DNA from 3 places in the Paenibacillus sp. FSL K6-1330 genome. Region 3 is predicted to be linked to each of the others. Evidence: riboswitches for the same ligand, from Rfam matches in the RefSeq annotation. Region 3 holds a riboswitch; each other region holds the start of a gene.
What was found. A riboswitch is a leader RNA that binds a small molecule or an ion and turns the genes downstream of it on or off. The one in region 3 is predicted to bind cyclic di-AMP.
Positions count from the first base shown of each region.

Region 1: linked by a shared signal. The riboswitch ahead of NYE54_RS28815 (TrkH family potassium uptake protein) and the one ahead of NYE54_RS31710 (APC family permease) in region 3 are both predicted to bind cyclic di-AMP.
Region 2: linked by a shared signal. The riboswitch ahead of NYE54_RS00140 (3D domain-containing protein) and the one ahead of NYE54_RS31710 (APC family permease) in region 3 are both predicted to bind cyclic di-AMP.

Region 1 covers NZ_CP150269.1:6,305,668-6,313,145, reverse strand. The annotation lists gene trxA (thioredoxin) at 126-443, shown strand; gene uvrC (excinuclease ABC subunit UvrC) at 579-2,582, shown strand; gene NYE54_RS28820 (CPBP family intramembrane glutamic endopeptidase) at 2,554-4,242, opposite strand; cyclic di-AMP (ydaO/yuaA leader) riboswitch at 4,534-4,678, shown strand; gene NYE54_RS28815 (TrkH family potassium uptake protein) at 4,743-6,083, shown strand; gene NYE54_RS28810 (TrkA family potassium uptake protein) at 6,100-6,774, shown strand; gene NYE54_RS28805 (LysR family transcriptional regulator) at 6,811-7,478, opposite strand, start outside.
Region 2 covers NZ_CP150269.1:25,116-32,593, reverse strand. The annotation lists gene rsmA (16S rRNA (adenine(1518)-N(6)/adenine(1519)-N(6))-dimethyltransferase RsmA) at 1-499, opposite strand, end outside; gene rnmV (ribonuclease M5) at 496-1,047, opposite strand; gene NYE54_RS00140 (3D domain-containing protein) at 1,236-2,423, opposite strand; cyclic di-AMP (ydaO/yuaA leader) riboswitch at 2,695-2,909, opposite strand; gene NYE54_RS00135 (TatD family hydrolase) at 3,115-3,879, opposite strand; gene NYE54_RS00130 (HD domain-containing protein) at 3,975-5,264, opposite strand; gene NYE54_RS00125 (AbrB/MazE/SpoVT family DNA-binding domain-containing protein) at 5,587-5,841, shown strand; gene rsmI (16S rRNA (cytidine(1402)-2'-O)-methyltransferase) at 6,107-7,000, opposite strand; gene NYE54_RS00115 (tRNA1(Val) (adenine(37)-N6)-methyltransferase) at 6,997-7,478, opposite strand, start outside.
Region 3 covers NZ_CP150269.1:6,955,698-6,963,175, forward strand. The annotation lists gene NYE54_RS31705 (molybdopterin oxidoreductase family protein) at 1-1,826, opposite strand, end outside; cyclic di-AMP (ydaO/yuaA leader) riboswitch at 2,310-2,505, shown strand; gene NYE54_RS31710 (APC family permease) at 2,668-4,494, shown strand; gene NYE54_RS31715 (formate/nitrite transporter family protein) at 4,640-5,512, opposite strand; gene NYE54_RS31720 (MFS transporter) at 5,906-7,153, opposite strand; gene NYE54_RS31725 (TetR family transcriptional regulator C-terminal domain-containing protein) at 7,259-7,478, opposite strand, start outside.

The DNA.
Region 1 (7,478 bases), 650 kb from region 3:
AATCCTCTTTCTTTAGGTGAGTATATTTCACTTTTTCCGACCGGTTGTGGTATACTAAATTCGTCGACCCATTCAACAATTATGGTCGTACTATATGTAAAATTATCCGTGAGGAGGAGAATATAATGGCTATCGTAAACGTTACCGATCAATCCTTCGTAAGTGAAGTGGAAGGTCAAGGAACGGTTGTAGTTGATTTCTGGGCGCCATGGTGCGGTCCTTGTAAAATGCTTGCCCCGATTTTGGAAGAGCTGTCCACAGATCTTGGTGATGCTGTGAAAATTGCTAAGGTGAACGTGGATGAGAATCCGGAATCCGCAGCACGTTTCGGCGTGATGAGCATTCCGACTATGATTTTCTTTAAAGACGGCCAGCCTGTCGATAAAGTGGTAGGTCTGAACTCCAAAGAAGCCTTGAAGGGCATCATTGCAAAACATCAATAAGCAGGATTGGTCATAGACTGCAATCTGCTTTCATAAAGCGCCTTCGGTGAAACCCGGAGGCGCTTTGTGTGGTTATTCATAGTGTTTTATATTTATGGTTAATACTATATAATCTCCTTGGAGAGGAGGGATAGCATGGACGATTTTGCCAAACAGCTTCAGGAGCAGGAGAGGGCGCTGGAGAATATCCGCCATAAGCTGGCATTGCTGCCGGACCAGCCCGGCTGTTACCTGATGAAGAATCATGAAGGCACGATTATTTATGTGGGCAAGGCGAAAGTGCTGAAGAATCGGGTACGCTCTTATTTTACCGGAAGCCATAACGGGAAGACCCAGATGCTTGTTTCGGAAATCCGCGATTTCGAATATATTGTGACCGGCAGCAACATGGAAGCCTTGATTCTGGAGTGTAACCTGATCAAAACCCATCAGCCGAGATTCAACGTGCTGCTGAAGGATGATAAAACCTATCCATATCTTAAAATAACGAATGAAGAGCATCCCCGTCTGGAAGTGACCAGAAGGGTGCTTAAAGATAAAGCCAAATACTTTGGCCCCTACCCGAATGCGTATGCGGCACAGCAGACCAAAAAGCTGCTGGACCGGATGTATCCTTTGCGCAAATGCGGCGTCATGCCGAAAGAAGTGTGCTTGTATTACCATATGGGACAATGCTTGGCTCCATGTGTAAAGGAAATTCCAAATTCTGCATATGAACAGATCACAGGGGAGATTACCTCATTCCTGAGCGGTGGACATGAAGAGATCAAGAAGGAACTGCAGCGCAAGATGCAGGAGGCCGCGGAGGATTTGTATTTCGAGCGTGCCAAAGAACTGCGGGATCAGATCATCCATATCGATACGCTAATGGAGAAGCAGAAGATTACGACGACGGATACACGGGACCGCGACGTATTCGGTTATGCTGTGGATAAAGGCTGGATGTGTGTACAGATTCTGTACATGCGCCAAGGGAAAATGGTACAGCGCAACAAGTCCGTTTTTCCATTCTACGGCGATGCGCACAGTGACTTTATGTCTTTTATTGCCCAGTATTACAGTGATAATCCTGCATTGCCGCAAGAAATTCTGCTGCCTGAGCCCCTGTTGATAGACGAGGCTGATCCAGAGTCGGTTGCTGGAACGGCTGTGGATGAAGGTGTGTTAGGCCCAGAGGAAGCCGTGGATTCGGCGAGTACGCTTTCCGCAGGAACATCTGATGAGCAGCAGGCAGCCCTTGCCCAGGCACAGGAGAAGCAGGCCGAAGCCGCTGGCATCGTGGATGCAGCCGGAGGGGCTGCCGCCCTGCAGGAATGGCTCGGCGTGAAGGTGCATGTGCCGCAGCGTGGTTTGAAGAAACAGATGGTGGGCATGGCGTCGGATAATGCAAAGGTGTCCTTAGACGAGAAATTCCGCTTGATTGAGCGCGATGAAGAACGCACCTCGGTCGCAGCGGCGAATCTGGGCGAAGTGATCGGCCTCCAGTCGCTGAACCGGATCGAGGCATTTGATAACTCGAACATCCAGGGGACCAACCCGGTATCGGCCATGGTTGTATTCACCAATGGGAAACCGGACAAGAAGGAATATCGGAAATACAAGATCCGTACCGTGCTGGGACCGGACGATTATGATACGATGCGTGAAGTGATCCGGCGGCGGTACGAGCGCGTCTTGAAGGAGAATTTGCCGCTTCCTGATCTGATTGTGGTCGATGGAGGGAAGGGACAGATTTCCGCCGCCAGCGATGTGTTGGAGAATGAGTTGGGGTTGTATATCCCGGTCTGCGGGCTTGTGAAGGATGCCAAGCATAAAACAGCGCAGCTCATGGTCGGAGACCCGCCGGAGCCGGTTACGCTGCCCCGGGACAGCCAGGAGTTCTATTTGCTGCAGCGTATTCAAGATGAGGTTCACCGGTTTGCGATTTCCTTCCACCGCGAACAGCGCGGCAAATCGATGGTATCCTCCAAGCTGGATTCCATCCCGGGCATTGGTGAGAAGCGCCGGAAGCTGCTGTTGAAGCATTTTGGCTCGGTCAAAAAAATAAAAGAGGCTTCAGTCGAAGACTTCAAGCCCCTTTCAATCGGTGAGAAATTAGCAACGGAAATTCTTAAGGCACTTCGTGAGGAGGAGTCGTGACATACGGCTTCTCTTTTTTTGTTGGATTGAAACGGTAAATCGCATACGCAACAAGCGCAGGAAGCACCATGTAGAAAGCACCAATCAGCAAGTTGGTGGTGTCCTTGAGCAAGATCAGGCTAATACCCATCAAGATGCTATTAAAGATGACATGGGAGAACATGGCCGCCAAATACCCATATTTCAAAAAGATGTAGCTGAACAGCAAGCCGATGATAACCAGTTCAATGGGCCGGGAAATTACAGGGTATATCGGATAAAGCGTATGCCCGAGCGCCCAGATGAGCGAGGTAATCAAACTGGCAACGAACGTATTGCGGACGATCTTTTTCACCATTTTGATTCCGAACAGTCGATAGACGGCCTCTTCGGATATGCCGGCCAGCCAGGCCATCAGCGGAAACAGCCAAGGATAGAGCATGTTGTAAGGCGACTGTGTGGCATCCGTGGTGGACCATGTATTTAAGGTTAGGCCCAGAACGATAAAGATAATGGATTGGACCCCAAGCAGGATGAAAGCCCACATATATCCCAGCTTCATGCTGTCCAGTACATAATGACCGTATCCGGGTTCTTTGGCGCGCGGCCATGGATTGAGCCCGTCTTCTTTTTGCCATAGTCCGTTGCCCCCGACAAGGGAGAAATAGAGCAGGGCGGAGAATATGAGCGAATAGACCGCATAGAAAATCATCATCCCGAATATACCAGTTTGCGACATCCCCTCGGATTTGAAAACGGGAATCAGATTATACGTATTTAGCATCTGAATGATAAACAGCAGCACCGCTAGGAACAGGCCGCGCTTAAACGACGTATAGGCTCTGGTCTTTACGCTGTACACAATGGCAAGAATGCCAAGGATGAGGGTGAACAGGCCATACCCTGCGAGTGTCAGCAGCGTTGCATCCTGAGTCTGCTTGTTGACATAGGCGGAATGGGCGGACGGGACTGAGAAGGATGGCTCATAGGAGCGTAATTTCCCATGTTCGAAGGTGAAACGGTGCTCCAATCGGGAATCGCCAATCTTGGATTCCGGGTCCACATATCGAAGCCGGGGTTCCCCTTCCCGCGTAACCAGCTCAAGGCGCGACAGGTCATAGCCCGCTCGCTGGAGCCAAGGCTCCGCGAGCGCTTGCTTCTCGGCTAATGACATGCCGTCCTCGACGACAAGCAGCATCTGCCTTTGTACATCGCCCTTGTTCAGCTCAATCCGGTCATAGCTGGAGCGGGCGTAATCGTACGAGAAGCCGACGATGCCTGAATTTTGCATGTGCACGTCCACATTGAGGGCATCCCCTCCCGGTTCGCTGAAGCGAACGCGGTATACGTCATAGGGATATTTGGCTTCATAGGTTTTGTTGTATTCCGAAAGTTTCTTTTCCTTCGCCAGATATCCGTAAAGTTCCGATTTGGATTGATATGTAACCAATGTGTCATCCGTTTTTGCAGCCGTAAACTGCAAATGCTCCTGAGCAAAGCTTGAAGCCGCTTGCCGAGCCTGCTCCTTGGATATGATATTCGGAGATGCCATCTCGGTAGAATCCGGATTCGTCGACGGAAACACCTGAAATAATAGGAACAGAATCAGGCCGACTGCGGCAGGCGCGATGAGCTGTTTGAGATTGGGCTTCAGCTTCAAGGGCTCTCTTGCACGATTCATGAAATTCCTCCTCTAGGAAAGTTGATACTCCCACTGGTATTCGATATGCCTGATTAAGTACGCATAGAGTCAATATAACATAGTTATGAAAGTCATAAGCAGCTTATCCCAATATCCGGAATAATGAAACAAATCGATGAAAATGAATGAAAGGTTTCGAAAACGTTAGAGAACCCTATGCTTGTATTCTTGAATATGCCCAATTCGCGCTCTTTTAAAGATTTTTTGGGTGAAAAACGGCATTGGGTTACGTACCAGATTGCGTTATAATCACATCATGCTTCAAGGAACCGAATATTCCAGCCGAATTTCGTACTGAAAATGGGGGAACCATGTAATTGGGGTGAATTTCATTATTCCTAGAATAATGAATAGGGCGACCTGTGGAAATGCCCGAATCCGTCAGCTAACCTCGTAGGCTGCAGCACAGGAACCAGACCGTAAAGGGCACTGCGTTTTCCAGTGTCTTTTTTCTTGATTTTTTTTAAGAAGGTGACCGATTGAACTCTAAATTTAACTGGCTCAGGTTGTCTCCGCCGCAGATTCTCGTGCTTGGTTTTGCGGCTATTATCTTCATCGGGACGGCGCTGTTAATGCTGCCGATTTCCACAAGTACAGGTGAACCGCTTGAATTTATCGATGCCTTGTTCACTTCGACATCGGCAACATGTGTAACGGGTCTGGTTGTGGTGGATACAGGAACGACATTCAGTTCCTTCGGAGAAGTCGTGATTATGCTGCTGATTCAGATCGGCGGGCTCGGATTCATGACGATGGCTACTTTATTTGCCTTGGCTCTGAAAAGACGCATCTCGCTCAAGGATCGCCTCATTCTGCAAGAAGCGATGAATCAGTCCTCGATGGAAGGAATCGTAAGGCTGATTCGCAGAGTGTTGTTGTACTCCCTCATCATCGAGGCCTGTGGTGCCATCATTCTATCGATCCGCTGGGCGTTTGATATGCCGATCGGCCAGGCGATTTATTATGGCGTTTTTCATGCAGTCACGATGTTTAACAACGCCGGTTTTGATTTGTTTGGTGATTTTCGGAGTTTGACCGGGTATGTCTACGATCCTGTAGTCAACATAGTCGTGATGTTTTTGATTGTCTCAGGTGGGATTGGTTTTATCGTATTATCCGATCTGATTGATTTCCGAAAACAGCGGAGACTTTCCTTGCACTCCAAAGTGGTGCTCACCATGACGGCTACCTTGCTGCTGGTTGGATTTATCGTCATTCTTATATTTGAATTCACCAATCCGAGGACGCTCGGCTCTCTGAATTGGGGCGGAAAATTCTTCGGTGCGTTATTCCAGTCCGTAACGCCGCGTACAGCTGGCGCGAATACTATAGATATTACGGGGCTTCGACAGGCCACGCAATTTTTTATCGTGATTCTGATGTTTATCGGAGCATCCCCAGGGTCAACCGGTGGCGGTATCAAAACAACAACCTTCACCATTATGGTGGGGGCGGTTATCGCCATGATGCGCGGGCGTGAAGACATCGTCATGTTCCGTTATCGCCTGGCCCAGGAGCGGGTGCTCAAGGCACTGACCATTGCATTATTGGCACTGCTGCTCGTTCTAATCGTATCGATGATTCTGTCAACGACAGAGGAAGGGAGCTTCCTGGAGATCCTATTCGAAACGACATCCGCCTTCGGTACGGTGGGTCTCTCCATGGGTTTAACGCCTGAACTGACGGGATTCGGGAAGATTTTGATCAGTATTACGATGTTTGCAGGGCGATTGGGGCCTTTGACGCTTGCTTATGCACTGGGGCCAAAAAAGGGTAAAGAATTATATCGTCATCCGGAAGGCAAAATGATTATTGGATAAGGAGTACAGGAGAGACATGAAACCAAAGCAATTTGCAATCATCGGTTTGGGACGATTTGGCGCCAGCCTGGCGCTTGAACTGATGGAACAGGGATATGAGGTGCTCGGCATCGACCGCAGTGAAGAGGTTGTCGAGGATATGAGCGAACTGCTGACGCACACGGTGGTGGCGGATGCTACGGACGAAGAGGTGCTTAAATCGCTCGGTATCCGTAACTTCGACTGCGGGATTGTGGCGATCGGGAACGATATTCAGATGAGCATCTTATCCGCCATCTTGTTAAAAGAGCTTGGTGTCGCCATGGTCGTTGCTAAGGCGATTTCAGTGCTGCACGGCCGGGCGCTGGAGAAGCTGGGCGTGGACCGGGTGATCTTTCCGGAAAGGGATATGGGGATCCGGGTAGCTCACCAACTTGTCACGCCCAACCTGCTCGACTATATCGAATTATCCAAGGACTATCTGATTGTGGAGATGACGGTCACGGACTGCATGGACGGAAAAACGCTTAGCGAGCTCAATACGAGGGTTCGCTACGGTGTCAGCGTGGTGGCCCTGAATAAACAATCCGGCATCATCGTAGCGCCAACAGCCATGGATGTGGTGAACTCCGGCGACATTATGGTCGTTATCGGCTCCAATGATAATGTGGATCTCTTTGAGTCTGAGGTCGTGAATATGCTCGAAAAATAAATAAAGAAGAAAAAAACCTGACGACCCTATATACCGTCAGGTTTTCTTCGTTTTATCCTCCTCCAGCTTACGGAACAGGATTTCCGTTTCGTCAATCCAGCGGCTGGCTGCCTTGCTCAGCTCCGAGGCTTGGCCGTAGATCAGCGAAGTTGTTCGCCGGGTTTCAATGAGTGCCGGAATATGAATGTCGACAAGCCCGTTATCGGACAACAGCTGCGGTCTCAGATAGGATTTGGGCAGAAGAGCGGCTGCCTTGCAGGTCGGGATGAGCCTGACGATCGCTTCGAAGGAATCGATCTCCATCCGAATATCCGGCATAATGCCCCAGCGGTGGAACAGGTCATCCGTCAACTTGCGGTACCAGGTGCCGGTTGAGAAAATGATCATCGGCAAGCCTTGAAGCTGCTCGATGCCGACATCCTCGATCTCCGCCAGCGGGTGTGAAGACGGGATGACAAGCTCCAGATGGTCATCAAACAGCGGAATACAGTTTAAGCCGGGCTGGTTGATGGAGGAGGCGACAATGCCGACATCGACCCGTTTATCTCTTACATAAGAAACGATCTCATGGGTCTTGCCGGTGATCAGCTTGATTTCGGCCGCGGGATGACGCTCCATGAATGCGTTAACGAGCGGGGGCAAGGTGGTCTGCAGTGTGGTTAGGCTGGCCCCCAGGTTGATCGAGATCTGATCCCCCTCCCGGT
Region 2 (7,478 bases), 500 kb from region 3:
CCGCTGCCATCCGCTCTGCCACTTCTTTCTGAATCATCACCACGATATTCTCCAGCGGCAGCTTTTCCTCCAGCAGTTTCATGAGAATCGGCGTCGTCACATAATACGGCAGATTCGCAACCACACTTACCTTCGATACGCCCGCAAAATCCTGACGGAACAGCTCATGAAGATCCACCTTCAGTACATCTCCATGGTGCACCTTCACATTCTCATAGGGCTCCAGGACCTCCCTCAGGATGGGAATCAGGCGCTGATCAATTTCGACCGCGGTGACGGTCCCTGCCGTCTGCGCCAGCTTCTCCGTTAATGCACCGATACCAGGGCCGATCTCAAGGGCTCCCTTATCCTCATCCAGTCCTGCAGCTTCCACAATTTTATACAGAATATTCTGATCAATAAGAAAGTTTTGACCCAGACTCTTCTTGAAAGAGAATCCATGCCGTGAGATGATCTCCTTCGTCCGTCTTGGTGTTGATATATCCTCGATCCGATTCATTGGCTTACGCCCCCTTCTTCCAACTGTGCAAGTGCGGCCAGAAATTCTTCACGTGATATTTGAAACATGGCCAGTCGTTTATGGAACTGCTTGCTATTGCAATAACCGATCCCCAGCAGATTACCCATCGTCATACGCCTTGCCGCTGCTTCCGGATGAGCCGATAATCCGGCCTCCAGCATGTCCTCCAGACTAATCAGGCTCTCTCCACCCTCGAAGGAGGTATGGACCCGCTCCAGCGCACGCCGTATCGCCTCTGGCGAGGCATTCTCCACGCCGATATCCCCTTTGCGGGTAGCATCCGCTTCCGGGATAAAGGCATGCTTACAGCCGGGTACGACCTGATCCACGATTTTGCGGATCCGCTCCCCTGCATGGTCAGGATCCGTTAATATAATGACGCCTCTGCGCTCCTGAGCAAGCGCTATACGTTTCAGGATTTGCTTGTTGATCGCTGATCCGCCCGTTTCGATCGTATCCGCTTCTACGGCCCGTTTAATGGCAACGGTATCGTCTCTGCCTTCCACAACAATCACTTCTTTAATCATGCGTTTGTTCTCTTCCTTCCCAAGCAAAGCCACGCTTGTACAACTTTAGATTTCCAACCATCTTAGCTCTGTATACTCCGTTCTTAACAAAACAAAAGAAGAGGAAATACTCCCTCTTCTTCATCATTATATATTATAAGCTAAATAGTATAGCATTAGAATGGCATTGTAAATTGGAATTCATGCGTCTAGTTCAATTCAGGTTTAACCGGACCGATCACATAAACGGTGCGGCCGCTCTTCCGGCCGAAACTCGTGGCCGATTTGAGTGAATCATAATAAACATCGATTTTGTTGCCTTTGATGGCGCCGCCCGTATCTTCTGCACGACGGAAGCCAATGCCTTCGATATAGACCCACCATCCGATCGGGATGATATTAGGGTCAACGGCGATGGTGCGCCCTTCTGTAACGCGTGTGCCGGATGCAGTGCGTGTACCGATTCCTTGTTGCTCAGAAGAATACGCCGTCATCGACACATTGTTCAATACCTTGTTGTATTTAAAATCAACGCCTGCCCGAGAAACCACGTTGTTCTCAACAGCCTTGGCGGTTGTTACTTTCTTCGTGCCAGACAATTTGGCCGGTGTGGCTTTCACATCGGTGGCGGCCGCCTGAACAATGACGGGCTTCTCCACCTTTTTCGTGCCTACGGCAATAATTTTATCCTTTGTTCTGCGCTCGACTTTTTGGGAGACCTTCGTCTTCGAAACCAGCTTGCCATTGTGGTAGACCTTCTCATAATGGTTCACCATGAGACCGGACTCGCCCCGCTGAATTACGCGGTTATCCCCTCTTTCAAGCGATGGGTCGGCTGTTTTGATCACACGGAATTCCCGGTCTTCCGTCTCCTTAACTTTTTGTTTCGTGACGCGGACAACATGGATATTCATATTGCTGGTCAGCTTCGTGTTCTGTGCCGGTTGTACTATATCTTCACCCTGGATCGTAATACCAGCCTCTTTAAGTACATGATCAACCGTATCCTGGGATGTAAATATGGTTTTAGTTGTGCTGCCTACTGTAACTTTAACTGGAATTGCCCGTTCAATGATGATCCGATCTCCATCCTGGATCGCGCCGTTTAAAGGCATCGAAATCTGATCCTGAGGACTCAACGTGATCGCTTGCTCATCCAGCAATTCCTGCAGCAATGATCCACGTGTTTCTACTGTGGTGACACGACCATCGACGACAAGCTGAACCTCCTTGCCTGCCTGATCATGTACGACCAACGATATGAGAAGTGATACCGTAACGGCACCCATGGCACCGAGCAACATCAGTTGACGCAAATTGTCATGCTTCCATCTCAATGCGTAAGACATGCTGGATGATTGTGATTCATGGGTTTCTTCAGGTTGAAAAATGCCCACTATTCCATCCTCCTTCATAGTCCCGCCGTCTAGGTAAACGCATGAATGCATTTGACGTGACTATAGCAATTTTTCTCACAAGGCGCCCTGCTATCTATCTACACCCTGCGTCAATTCCCGTCATTTCGTCCATCTACCACCACCCCCTGTTTACCAAGAGTATGATGATCCCTTCTCCATTATTCAAAAATAAAAGAAAGCCAATGAAAGAGTACTAGAGGCTCTAACGTGGCTTCCTGATGATTAGAATCATGGAAATGGTATGCACGAGATTTCCCCTCTTATTTCGCTTACGGAGTTAGCTGTCGGGTTCGGACGTAAGAGAGACGCCCTAGATCCGGATACCCGCTCATGGCGAGATCCTTCAAATTCACCCCAAAGACCCGAAAAAGAAATCAAATACAGCTGCGTGCATTCAGACCAGTATGCACGGCGGTATCGGTTCCCCCGTTCTCCAGAATTCCGGAGATTAAGCGAGACGGTTCATGAAATATTCGGCTACGATCTGCACATCGCAGCTTCCTATCACTGAAAAGATGATATCCTGTTTACATGCAGGTTGTAAAGCAACATTCAACCACATTTTCTCATGTAAAAGGTTAAATTATTGTAATATTGACGCCTTTTCTGATTAAAAAACTTTAATTAATCGCGATTGCTCCCTTTTTCATCGCTTTTGCTCTCTTTTTCGTTAAATACCAAATCGTTCCAGTGCATTTTTGGTGGTAATTTGGGCCAATTCCTCATAAGACAACCCTCTAATCTCGGCTGCGGTCTCCGCCACCAATTTCACATAAGCGGTCTCATTTCGTTTCCCACGGAAGGGATGAGGCGTCAGGTAAGGGGAGTCCGTTTCGATCAATAATCGATCCAGCGGAACCTGCGCCAATACCTCTTTGGGCTGCTTTGCATTCTTGAAGGTAATCGGCCCGCCAAATGAAATATGGAATCCCATATCGAGACATATTTTGGCAGTTTCCCAGCTTCCGGAGAAGGAATGCATGACACCGCCCACTTCGGAGGCCTTTTCCTCCCGTAAAATTTTGATAATATCTTCATGCGCATCCCGATTATGAATGACAATCGGCATGTTCAGTTCCCGGGCAAGTCCGATCTGACGCCGAAGCACTCGGTGCTGCACTTCTTTCGGAGATGTATCCCAATGATAGTCCAGGCCGATCTCTCCAATAGCCACCACTTTCTCATGACTGCATAAAGAGGCGATCCAATCCAGGTCCTGATCCTCCATGGTAATCGCATCTACAGGATGCCAGCCCACTGCCGCATATATAAAATCATAAGTCTCTGCCAGCTTCATCGTAGTCGGGATCGTCTCCCGGTTAAATCCGATATTGATCATCCGGGTCACGCCAGCTTCAAGCGCCCGCTGAATTGCTTCCTCCCGGTCTTCGTCGAATTGGGGAGCGTCCATATGAGTGTGCGTGTCGAACAACATAAGATCCACACTCTCCTTCCTGTCGTTTCTGTGTCGTTTATCTTCCATTAGCTGGGTAAATTGCAGATGTACCAAGCATTGTCTATTCCTCTAGGTTAATGTTGTTGTTTGAAAACATCGGCTATCTTCTCCGGCATCTGAGCCAGCAGCGGAGTCACTTTCTCTTCCGGATAATAAAGATGGTACCGTCCTTTATGAATACCGCTGATCGAGCGTACAATATCGGAAACCTCCGAGATTTCCTTCAGCTCATCATGCCGATCCAGAAGCAGAATCTGTTTCTCGTTAAGCGGCATATCGGAATGAACTTTATCATAAGGAAGATCGGTTGGAAAATCAATCTCCAGGTCATATTTCGGATGTAATCCCACGGCACGGAACGCTTGGCGTATCCGGTCGATGGTTTCCAGATCAATATTGTCGATTTCTACATATTTGTAGAGCTTTCGGTGCATGAAACGACCGCATAATTCGCTAAGGAGCTTGTCTTCCTCCTCCGTCCATTGCAGAAAGGCCGTTTGGATCAGGGCTTCATCCAGACGCAGGTATTGACTCACGTCAATATGGCCCGCAAACAACGCAGGAAGCGGTTCGACCATGAACCGAAAGGCATATCCGCTGTCATGCAGTTCCTTTGCCCGGCGAAAGATTTGGCGCAGGATGATTTCGGAGCTTCGAGTGACGGGATGAAAATATACCTGCCAATACATCTGATACCGTGACATCAGGTAATCCTCCACGGCGTGCATGCCCGATTCCTTCACAACGACCCGATCGCGGTATGGCCGCAGCATCCGCAAGATCCGGTCAATATCAATCGTTCCATAATTAACTCCCGTATAATACGCATCCCTTAGCAAATAATCCATCCGGTCTGCATCCAGCGGACTAGTGACCAGGTTTATCACAATCGGCTTATCGTAGGTTTTGTTAATCACGGAAGCCACTTTCTCGGGGAAATCCGCTCCGAGCTCTCGCAGTACCTGATTGACGCAAGTATCCCCGAGCAGGATCCGGCATGTCCAATCCTCGTGATTCATATGAAAAGCTTCTTCTATAGAATGAGAGAAAGGGCCATGCCCCAAATCATGCAGCAGAGCCGCGCAGAGCGCAACTTGCCTTTCCTCGGCAGGCCAATCGGAATACCCCCTCCGTTCGAATTGAGAGATGATTCTTCTCGTAATTTCATAGACTCCCAGTGAATGGGAGAATCGGCTGTGTTCGGCCCCATGAAAGGTCAGAAAAGAGGTCCCAAGCTGTCTAACCCGGCGGAGTCGCTGGAATTCCGGGGTATCGATTAATCGCCAGATGATGTCGTCTTGCACATGAATATAATTGTGGACGGGATCCTTAAACACTTTTTCTTCCGAAATTGGTGAATACATTCCATCTCAACTCCTTATCGTTTCGATTGGGATTTAGCCGATAAACACTTCTTTTGACATCTAATGTCGAACCATGTCGAATAAGGGAAAATTGCGCTTTCCAAATCGACAAATCAAAAAACGCAGCAATAATTGGTACGATTATGGTAATTACGTTGCTATATAAGGGTTTTGTTCACTATACTTTCGTAAATAGGTTCCGATTTTTCAAAAATATAGGTTGACTGTTTTGGGAATCGTTGGTACTATAAATAACATAAAAACTAGAACTATGTCGAATTATGACTTTTTTAAATTATGGCGAGAGGGGCATTTATAAGTTATGATGAAATCAACAGGAATTGTAAGGAAAGTCGATGAGCTTGGACGGGTCGTCATTCCGATCGAATTACGCCGTACGCTCGGAATTGGTGAGAAAGATGCATTGGAGATTTATGTAGACGGCGAACGCATCATGCTTAAGAAATATGAGCCTGCCTGCATCTTCTGTGGTAACGCTGAGAATGTCACTTACTTCAAAGGTAAAATTGTTTGCCATGAATGTATCTCGGAAATCCCTACACCTGTGACAAATTAAGATTTTTAGTATATAATAGCATTATTACATTTTGTTAATTCTAACCTTTTTCATATCTCCTTGGTGCCTTCCTCGGCTATGAACCCGGCCGCAGGAGGGTCTTTTTTTGAGTTTACAGAATTTAAGTTTTCAGCGAAGCGTAAGCTATTCTTTATTCTCATTTATTGGTTTTGGGGTCCCCGCAAAGTATTTGGAATAAACATCGAAGCATAGGCTCCACTTTGTGGGGCTATTTTGTTATCCCCCTGCACCAAGTTAAGTATTATCACGATTCCGTCAGGAGCGCATTATAGATATCCCTCTTCGATACACCGCGATCACCCGCGGTTTTTTTCATGGCATCCTTGCGGCTTAGTCCTTCCCGCTCATAATGTTCCACATGCTCCTCCAGCGAAAGCTCCTGCCACCAGGCATTTTTCTCCTTCAGCTCCTCTTCTGCACTACCGGCTTCCACCACCAAACAATATTCCCCCAGCGGCGGATGCTCCGTGAGCCAGTCCAGGCATTCGGAAATGCTCCCGCGCAAGAATTCCTCATAGCGTTTAGTCAGTTCACGAGCCAAGGTCACCTTCCGATTTCCCAGTACCTCCTGCAAGATCTCCAGCGTCTTTTTCACGCGATGCGGAGATTCATAAAATAATAGCGTTCCCTGCGCCGTTTGCAAAACTTGCAGCTGCTGAATGATATCTTTACGCTCCCGCGGCAAAAAGCCGATAAACGTGAATCGTTCGGTCGGCAAACCCGACACGATTAAGGCCGAAAGAGCGGCATTGGCCCCCGGGATCGGAATGACCGAAATTCCCGCCTCAATCGCAAGTGAAACCAGATCACTGCCAGGGTCCGAAATCGCCGGCAGACCGGCGTCGCTGACGAGTGCCACATTTTTTCCTTCTATTATATAACGTATAATTTCAGGTCCACTGGCCGCCTTATTATGCTCGTGATAACTAAACAGCGGCTTAGCCGGAATTTCGAAATGGGTCAGCAGCTTGCGTGACTGCCGTGTATCCTCTGCCGCGATAATATCGCATTCCTGGAGGATGCGTACAGCGCGATAGGTCATATCCTCCAAATTACCAATCGGTGTTGCCACCAAATACAGAGAACCCGGGCTTCCCTCTCCCTGATCGGCATAACTCTGTTGCACAAGATTTCTCATTCTTTAGTCTCATCCTTATGTGTTCCATAGTAAATTTCCATAAAATCTCGTCCGTAGTTTCCTTGCTCATCATATACGATCAGCGGGGGCTTCAGCCGAACCTCAGGCTTCCCGTCCCGAATACCCTCGATAAGCACCATGTTTGCTTCCATATTCACGCGCGGATGGACAAATCGGATGACTTTGGGCTCAATCCGGTATTTGCTCATCAAGGTGATAATCTCCGCTAGTCGTAGGGGCTTGTGGACCATGCTCATCTTTCCGCCTTGGCGAAGCAGCTTTGCACAGGATTCAATCACTTCCTCAAGCGTACAGTGGATTTCATGTCTGGCAATCGCCTGGTGCTCATTCAGCTTCAAGTCGCTGCCATTCATCGGCATATAAGGCGGGTTGACCGTAATCAGGTCGTACGCTCCATATCCTTGTTCCTTGTATAGTTCCCGCAGATCGCCCTCATGGATCGTGATCTGGTCCTGGA
Region 3 (7,478 bases):
TGAATCTGCAGGGCAGGCTCCTTCTCCAACTTCTGATGCTTCTCCACATTCGCAAAGGTCGAATTCAGGAAGTTGTGGTTTGGCGGCGAAATGAACATAAGCGGGTATCTGTGCCCGCGGCCGCGCCTTACACCGTCATATCCTTCCTTCAAGGGCACGTAAGTCGGAAGAGGCGGAAGACCTGCTTCCTCCAACTTCGCGGAGTATAGCTCGATCCGGCCCGAAGGCGTCGGCAAACGATCCAGATATGTTTCAAGCGGCGTCATGTCAAGCTTCACATAGCGGTGTACCTTTAGCTTGTCCAGCGTGACGCCGTTCAGATAAGGGTTGTCCGGGAAGTCGAGCGCTCTTGCCATCATCTCCTCTTCGGTCTCATGGAAGGCCGGGTCGGTGAACCCCATGGCCCGGCCCAGCAAGGAGAACAGCTCCACGTTGCTCTTGCTCTCCCCGAGCGCCGGAATGACCGGCTCCTGCAGCTGGATATACTGATGCCAGTAGGATGCGAACAGGTCCGTATTCTCAAATGAGGAGGTTGCCGGAAGCACGATATCCGCATACTTGGCTGTATCCGTCATGAACAAATCGTGTACGACGGTAAACAGATCCTCTCTTGCAAACCCTTCGCGCACCCGCCCGGTGTCAGGAGCGACAACCAGCGGGTTGCTGCAATAGACAAAGACCGACTTAATCGGCTGTTCGGTCATGGCAAGCGCCTCGCCGATTCGGTTCATGTTAATGGTCCTGGCATCCGGATTCGGCCGGAGATCCGGACGCTCCAGTGCATCACTGTCCATGCTGTTGTAGCCACCATTCGACTTGGCAGCCCCTCCGCCCCGCTTCAGCCATTGTCCGGTCAAGGCCGGAAGCGCCGCGATGCTGCGCACCGTCAAGCCGCCATTGTCGTGATGCTGAAGACCGTTACCAATATGAATATAAGAAGTACCGGCCCGGCCATACAGCTCGGCCAGCTTCTCGATATCCTCTACCGGAATGCCGGTAATGGAGGATACATGCTCCGGCGTATAGTCTTTGACATGCTCACGCAAGGCTTCATGCCCGAGCGTATACTGCCGGAGGAATTCCTCATTCACCATGCCATCTCGGAACATGATGTGCATGAGGCCGACCGCCAGTGCCGCATCCGTGCCCGGAAACAGCGGAATGAACCAATCCGACCATTGCCCGGTCTGGTTCTTATGAACATCAATCACAATGACCTTGGCACCGGCCTTGCGTGCTTTCTCTGCCAGCACTACTTGGTGCATATTGGTGCTGACGATATTACCGCCCCAGACAATGATGACATCGGCATGAACGGTTTCCTCCGGGACGGTGCCTCCATTAAACCCCATCACGGATTTCCAGCCCGCAGTGCCTGCGGAATTACAGATCGACTGCTTCAGGCGGCTGGCGCCCAGCCTGTTGAAGAATCTCCGATCCATACCGTCCACGCTCAATATCCCCATATTGCCGTAAAAGCTGTATGGTAGAATGCTCTCGGAGCCATATTCCTTGATCAGCTTCTTGTAGCGCCCGGTAATCTCCTGAATCGCTTCATCCCAGCTGATCCGCTCGAAAGCCCCCTCACCCTTGGGCCCTACCCTCCGCAGCGGATAAAGCACGCGCTCGGGATGATACACCCGATGTGCCATATTGCGGACTTTATTACAGATGGCTCCCTGCGTCATCGGATGATCCGGATTGCCGGTAACCTTCACGATTTTTCCATTCTCTTTATGCAGCAGCAGACCGCAAGTATCGGGACAATCCAACGGACATACCGCCGGAAACACACCATTCTCCTGATGAATCATCGCTTGAGTCATTTCGTCCATTCCCCCTTGTACACGCTGAATCATATCCCCTTATCTTAAAAGAAAATCAGGGCTCCAGTAAAGTCTTACATTTTTTTCTGAGCAGGTGTTTCACTCTACTTCCTTCCGGGTATATTCCTATCAAGAGCAACGAAGAGGAACCCAGACCCTTTCTCTTCCTTGCCAAATCATGGACCACTCCCAAAAAATTCGCCATGCCCATGTCTCCTCCCCCGAGACCGGCATGGCGAATTTGTTTGTATGCAGCGTCTATCGCATCACATCTGGGCTACTTGCCACTTACGCATCATAGAAAGTCATGCTTTCTATAGCAAACATGCAAAAAACAAAGCCTGTCAAAGCCACATATTTATGTAAGCGCTTATCTGTCATTTTTTATAAATAATTCTGCTTTATTCTTCGTTGGAGGGTGTTTTACAAAAGATTTGAGCAGGCGTAATATACTATTCAGCTTCGAAATCATTCTTCATATTCACATGACATTCGCTTAATTTCCAATTGGGAAAGCGGGGGAACCACACGTATGGATGGATACCTATAGGATCTGTCAACCATACTATGGGGTGAATCCTGATGCAGCGCGTACTTACGCCGCGACTATTATCAGGTAGGGCGACTCTCACCGCCCGAATCCGACAGCTAACCTCGTCAGCGTTGATGGAGAGGGTTGTGAACTTGTGATCAAACACAGGGTTCTAACCTGTGTTTTTTGTTTGCCAAAAATCAATATTGGAATGGAGATAGCCCATATGTCCAGCACATGAGGCACACCGATTGAAGTCACTTCAAGCAGCTCCCATCATGTACCTATTCTTAATCGGCGGTGAAAAACATGTTATCTTCTATCAAACGATTCCTCATCGGAAGACCCCTTAAATCAACGGAATTGGGCGAGCAAAAGCTGAACAAAACCAAAGCGCTGGCCATCCTTTCATCCGACGCCTTGTCGTCCGTGGCCTATGGACCTGAACAAATTCTGATCGTCTTGATGACCGTTGGCGCGGCTGCCTATTGGTATTCCATACCGATTGCCGTCGGGGTCCTGGTCTTATTGCTGGCACTTATCCTATCATATAGACAAATTATTTTCTCATATCCGCATGGCGGCGGAGCCTACGTGGTTTCCAAACAGAATTTAGGCATGTATCCAGGATTGGTCGCTGGCGGCTCCCTGCTGGTCGACTACATCCTGACGGTTGCGGTCAGCGTATCGGCGGGGACGGACGCGATCACGTCGGCTTTTCCGGAATTGCATGCCTACAATCTGCCCATCTCCATCGTGTTCGTTCTATGTTTGACCGTACTCAATTTAAGAGGGGTTACGGAGTCGGCCACCATATTGGCTTATCCGGTTTACTTGTTTGTACTGGCGCTGTTTATCCTGATTGGCGTCGGAATATTCAACATAGCTACAGGCCATGCATCACCAGAGCTTCACACGCCGATCGGCACGCCTGTCGCCGGTCTCAGCTTATTCCTGCTCCTGCGGGCATTTGCCTCGGGCAGCTCTGCCCTGACCGGCGTTGAAGCCATTTCTAACGCCATCCCGAATTTCAAGGATCCCGCTCCGAATAATGCGGCCAAAACCTTGGTCGCGATGGGATCCTTGCTGGCAATGTTATTTTCGGGCATCGTATTCCTGGCCTATTACTATGGGGTTAGCCCCAGCGAGCAAGTCACTGTCGTTTCCCAGATTGCCGAGCATACTTTTGGACGAAACGTTTTTTATTACTTTATCCAAGGAACCACGGCTCTCATTCTGATCCTGGCCGCCAACACGGGATATTCCGCCTTCCCGCTGCTTGCCGTTAATCTGGCGAAGGATAAATTTATTCCCCGAATGTTCACCGTCCGGGGGGACCGTCTGGGATATTCAAACGGGATTATCATACTTGGGTTCTTCTCCATTCTGTTGCTGCTGGCTTTCGAAGGCAAAACCGAGCATCTGATTCCTCTGTATGCCGTCGGCGTGTTTATCCCTTTTACCCTCTCCCAAACAGGGATGATGGTGAAGTGGATTCGCGAAAAGCCCGAAGGATGGATCGTCAAGCTGATCATTAATACCACCGGCGCATGCATTAGCTTTATCGTGACGATGATCTTCTTTTTCACGAAATTCGCCCAAGTGTGGACCGTCTTGATTTTCCTGCCGCTGATCATTTGGATCTTCACACGAATCCACAAACATTATGAGGCCGTAGCAGACCAGCTGCGAATTACGACCTGTGAGCCGGTTAAGCCGATTGAGGGAAATGTTATTATTCTGCCTGTGGCGGGAATCACGCATGTGGTGGAGAACTCGCTGAATTATGCCAAATCACTGGGAGCAGGACAAATTATCGCGGTGTACGTGCCGTTCGAGCGGGAGGACGAGGCGGCCTTCCAGGAAAAATGGAAGAAGTGGCAGCCGGACATCCGGCTGGTGACGCTGCACTCGCCTTATCGGAGCATCATTCAGCCGCTGACCAAATTCATCGATACCGTGCAGCGGAAGGCAAGCGAATCCCACTACCAGGTTACCGTTGTCATACCGCAGTTCATCCCCAAGAAGGGCTGGCATAACTTCCTGCACAATCAGTCCAGCTTGCTCATTCGCGCACATTTACTGTATCGGAGAGATGTGATTATCACCACAGTACCTTACCATTTAAAAAAATAGCGGGCTTGTTCCGCTGCGACTTATACAAGGAATCCACTCCGCCAACAACACTAAAAAAGCTGCGATCATCCGATCCCTATTCTTAAGGGAGCGGTCAATTGCAGCTTTTTTTCCTCCGCCTAGACGCTTACCAGGCTTCGGGATATTAAGAAACATTCTGCGCAGAATGAACCTGTTGAGCAGTGCCGGTAGTTGGCGCAGACGGCAGTGCGGCGTCTTGTTCGCCGCGAAGCATGACCTCAACCTTATCATCCTTCTTCAAATATACGGTCCCGTAGGCAGCTCCCACAAACAGCGCGCCTCCGACGAAATTGCCAAGCCATACCGGAATGAAGTTCACCAGATACTCGCCCCAGCTGTAATATCCTTCAAATATCGCTGCCGGAATGAGGAACATATTGGCCACCACGTGCTGAAAGCCAATGGCTACAAACGCCATCGTCGGAAACCAGATCCCGAGAATTTTGCCACTCATCTGATCCGATCCGTAGGACAGCCACACAGCGAGCGCCACGAGCCAGTTGCACCCGATGCCCGACAAGAAGGCCTGCAGGAAGCTGTCGTCGATCTTATGACCTGCCATGTCCACCAGCTTCTCCAGATAAACGCCGCTGCCTGTCAGACCCGTCACATGACCAAAGAAATAAGCGACGAATAACGCCCCTGCCATATTGCTTACCGTGACAAGAGCTAAATTTCGTACCATTTCTTTCGTGGAAATTCGCTTCTTGAATCTGGCCAGGGACACGGCCATCATGTTGCCTGTCAGAAGCTCTCCGCCCGCTAGCAATACAAGAATCAGTCCGACAGGGAATATCGCCGCGCCTATAAAACCGGCAATGCCTCCCCAAGCCTCCGATGCTCCGGCAATTACGCGAATATCCAGCAAAAAGCCGAGCGCAATAAAAGCACCCGCCAAAAATCCTAATATCATCACGTTCATAGCGGAGTTATGTGCTTTTTTCACCCCGTTCTCCAAGGTGATCTCCGCAATGCGATCAGGTTTGTAATAGGCCATGGCCGCTCCCCCATTTCTCCCGCATTCCGTCCTGAAATCTCTCGAATGCAGCGTCTGATGTTTCTGTTTACAGTTACTCATATTGTACCGCAGCCTCCATAGCAAGAACGTGAATTATATCACGATCGTGTGCGGCAGAGGGGACAAGACAGCCTCTGTCCTGGCTGCTCTTGATTTGCCCTGACTCATTCGCTCGAATCCGAGCGAGCGGTACATGTAAAATAGCGGTGTCGGAGTTGACTCCGACACCGCTTGGTTGGTGCTTTTACAACCATGTTCTAACCCAGCAAGCCTATGCCTTTAACCACCATCATGTTCGAATCCAGCAGCCTATGCCTTTTTACCGCACCATCATGTTCTAACCCGGCAAGCCTATGCCTTTATACCACCAGCCTATGCCTCGGCGGCAGTCTCTACCCTAACAGGCGTTTCCTTTTCCTGAACCGGAACGTTCGAGATCGGAAGCTTCATGCTAATGAAGGATGACAGCAGGAAGAGCGCACCTGCCGTGAAATACACGACCACAATGGAGGTTGCCGACATATACCACCCCGTAAACCCGGAGCCGATGAGCAGCATGCCGGTAAAAATCGGTGTCATCACGCCGTTCAGCCGACCGATGAATTTCTCTTCCACCTGCTGCATCATCACGGCCATCAATACCGTCTGCGCCATCGCCATCAGCACCCCGGTTATGAAGCGCATCGTGCCGGTCAGGATCGGCCACTGGGACAGCACCTCGACAAAGGTCGAAAGGCCAAGGAAGGCAAGCCCGGCGAACAGCAAGTAGGAACCTTTCACTTTGCCCGCAATCACCGCTGCGATCACACCGCCAATCAACATGCCAAGACCCTCTAGCGCGGTGAACCACTGAACGCTGGACATTGCCAACTGTAGACGCTCCGTGATGACAAAGATATCGAGCGGCTGAACAAGTCCGCTGCCGAGCGCCAATAAAACGTAAACCACCAGCAGCACCTTCAGCAGCCGACTGGAGCCGATGTAAGTGAAACCTGCCTTCAAGTCCTTCATAAATGAACCGGTCGATTCCGAATGGTTAGAGGGCTCATCCACACTGGAAGGGAGAAACACCAGCACGATCGCCGAAGCGCCGAACAGAACCAACAAGCTGATTAAAGAGGCCTGCAATCCAAATGCTTGATAGATCGTCGTGCCGACCATCGGTCCCAAAATGATGAACAGCGACATCGAGGTCTGGGACAAAGCCGTTGCCGCGGGCACATGCTCATCCGGCAAGCAGCGCTTGATGATCTTCATGGACGAAGGCTGCGAGAATTGGGATACAACGGCTGAGACCAGGGTCACCGCAAACACGGCCTGCCAATATCCCGCATACACAACGAAGAGGATAAGCAATATGGATAAAAAGCTTAGAATGTCCCCCCAGATCATCGTTCGCTTGGGGCGCCAACGGTCCGCCAGCACGCCGCCAATCATGGAAATCACAAAGATCGGCGCGTATTCAATTACGGTAAGCAGCGATACGGCGACCGGGTCATGGTTGCTCTTTTCCATAATGAAGAACAACAGCGCCATGTTGCGGATCCAGATCCCGATATTTTGCATAAAATCCGAAAACATCAGCAGCACGAACGCGCGGTTTCCAAACAAATGCCTCATGTTTCATCCCCCTATTAAAACCGACTATTCGGTTTAATTATATGTGCGGAAACGCCCACCTGCTTTCAAACCAACAGAAGCGTTTCCGATAAATCCTTCAATACACTACGAACCTTGACTCGATAACACACCGTTTAAAAAGTAAGTTACTCCCTTACGGTACAGCAGTCTCGATTCCTCCTGAGAACGTTCATAGTACAAAATCGACATTCCATCCAGAAGCGCGCCAAAAATGACGGATATCTCCTCGACATCTTCTGCCGGTATCCGTCCCTCATCCGCTCCCTCCGTCAAAATCTCGCGGTAGAGCGTGCGCGGACCTTGC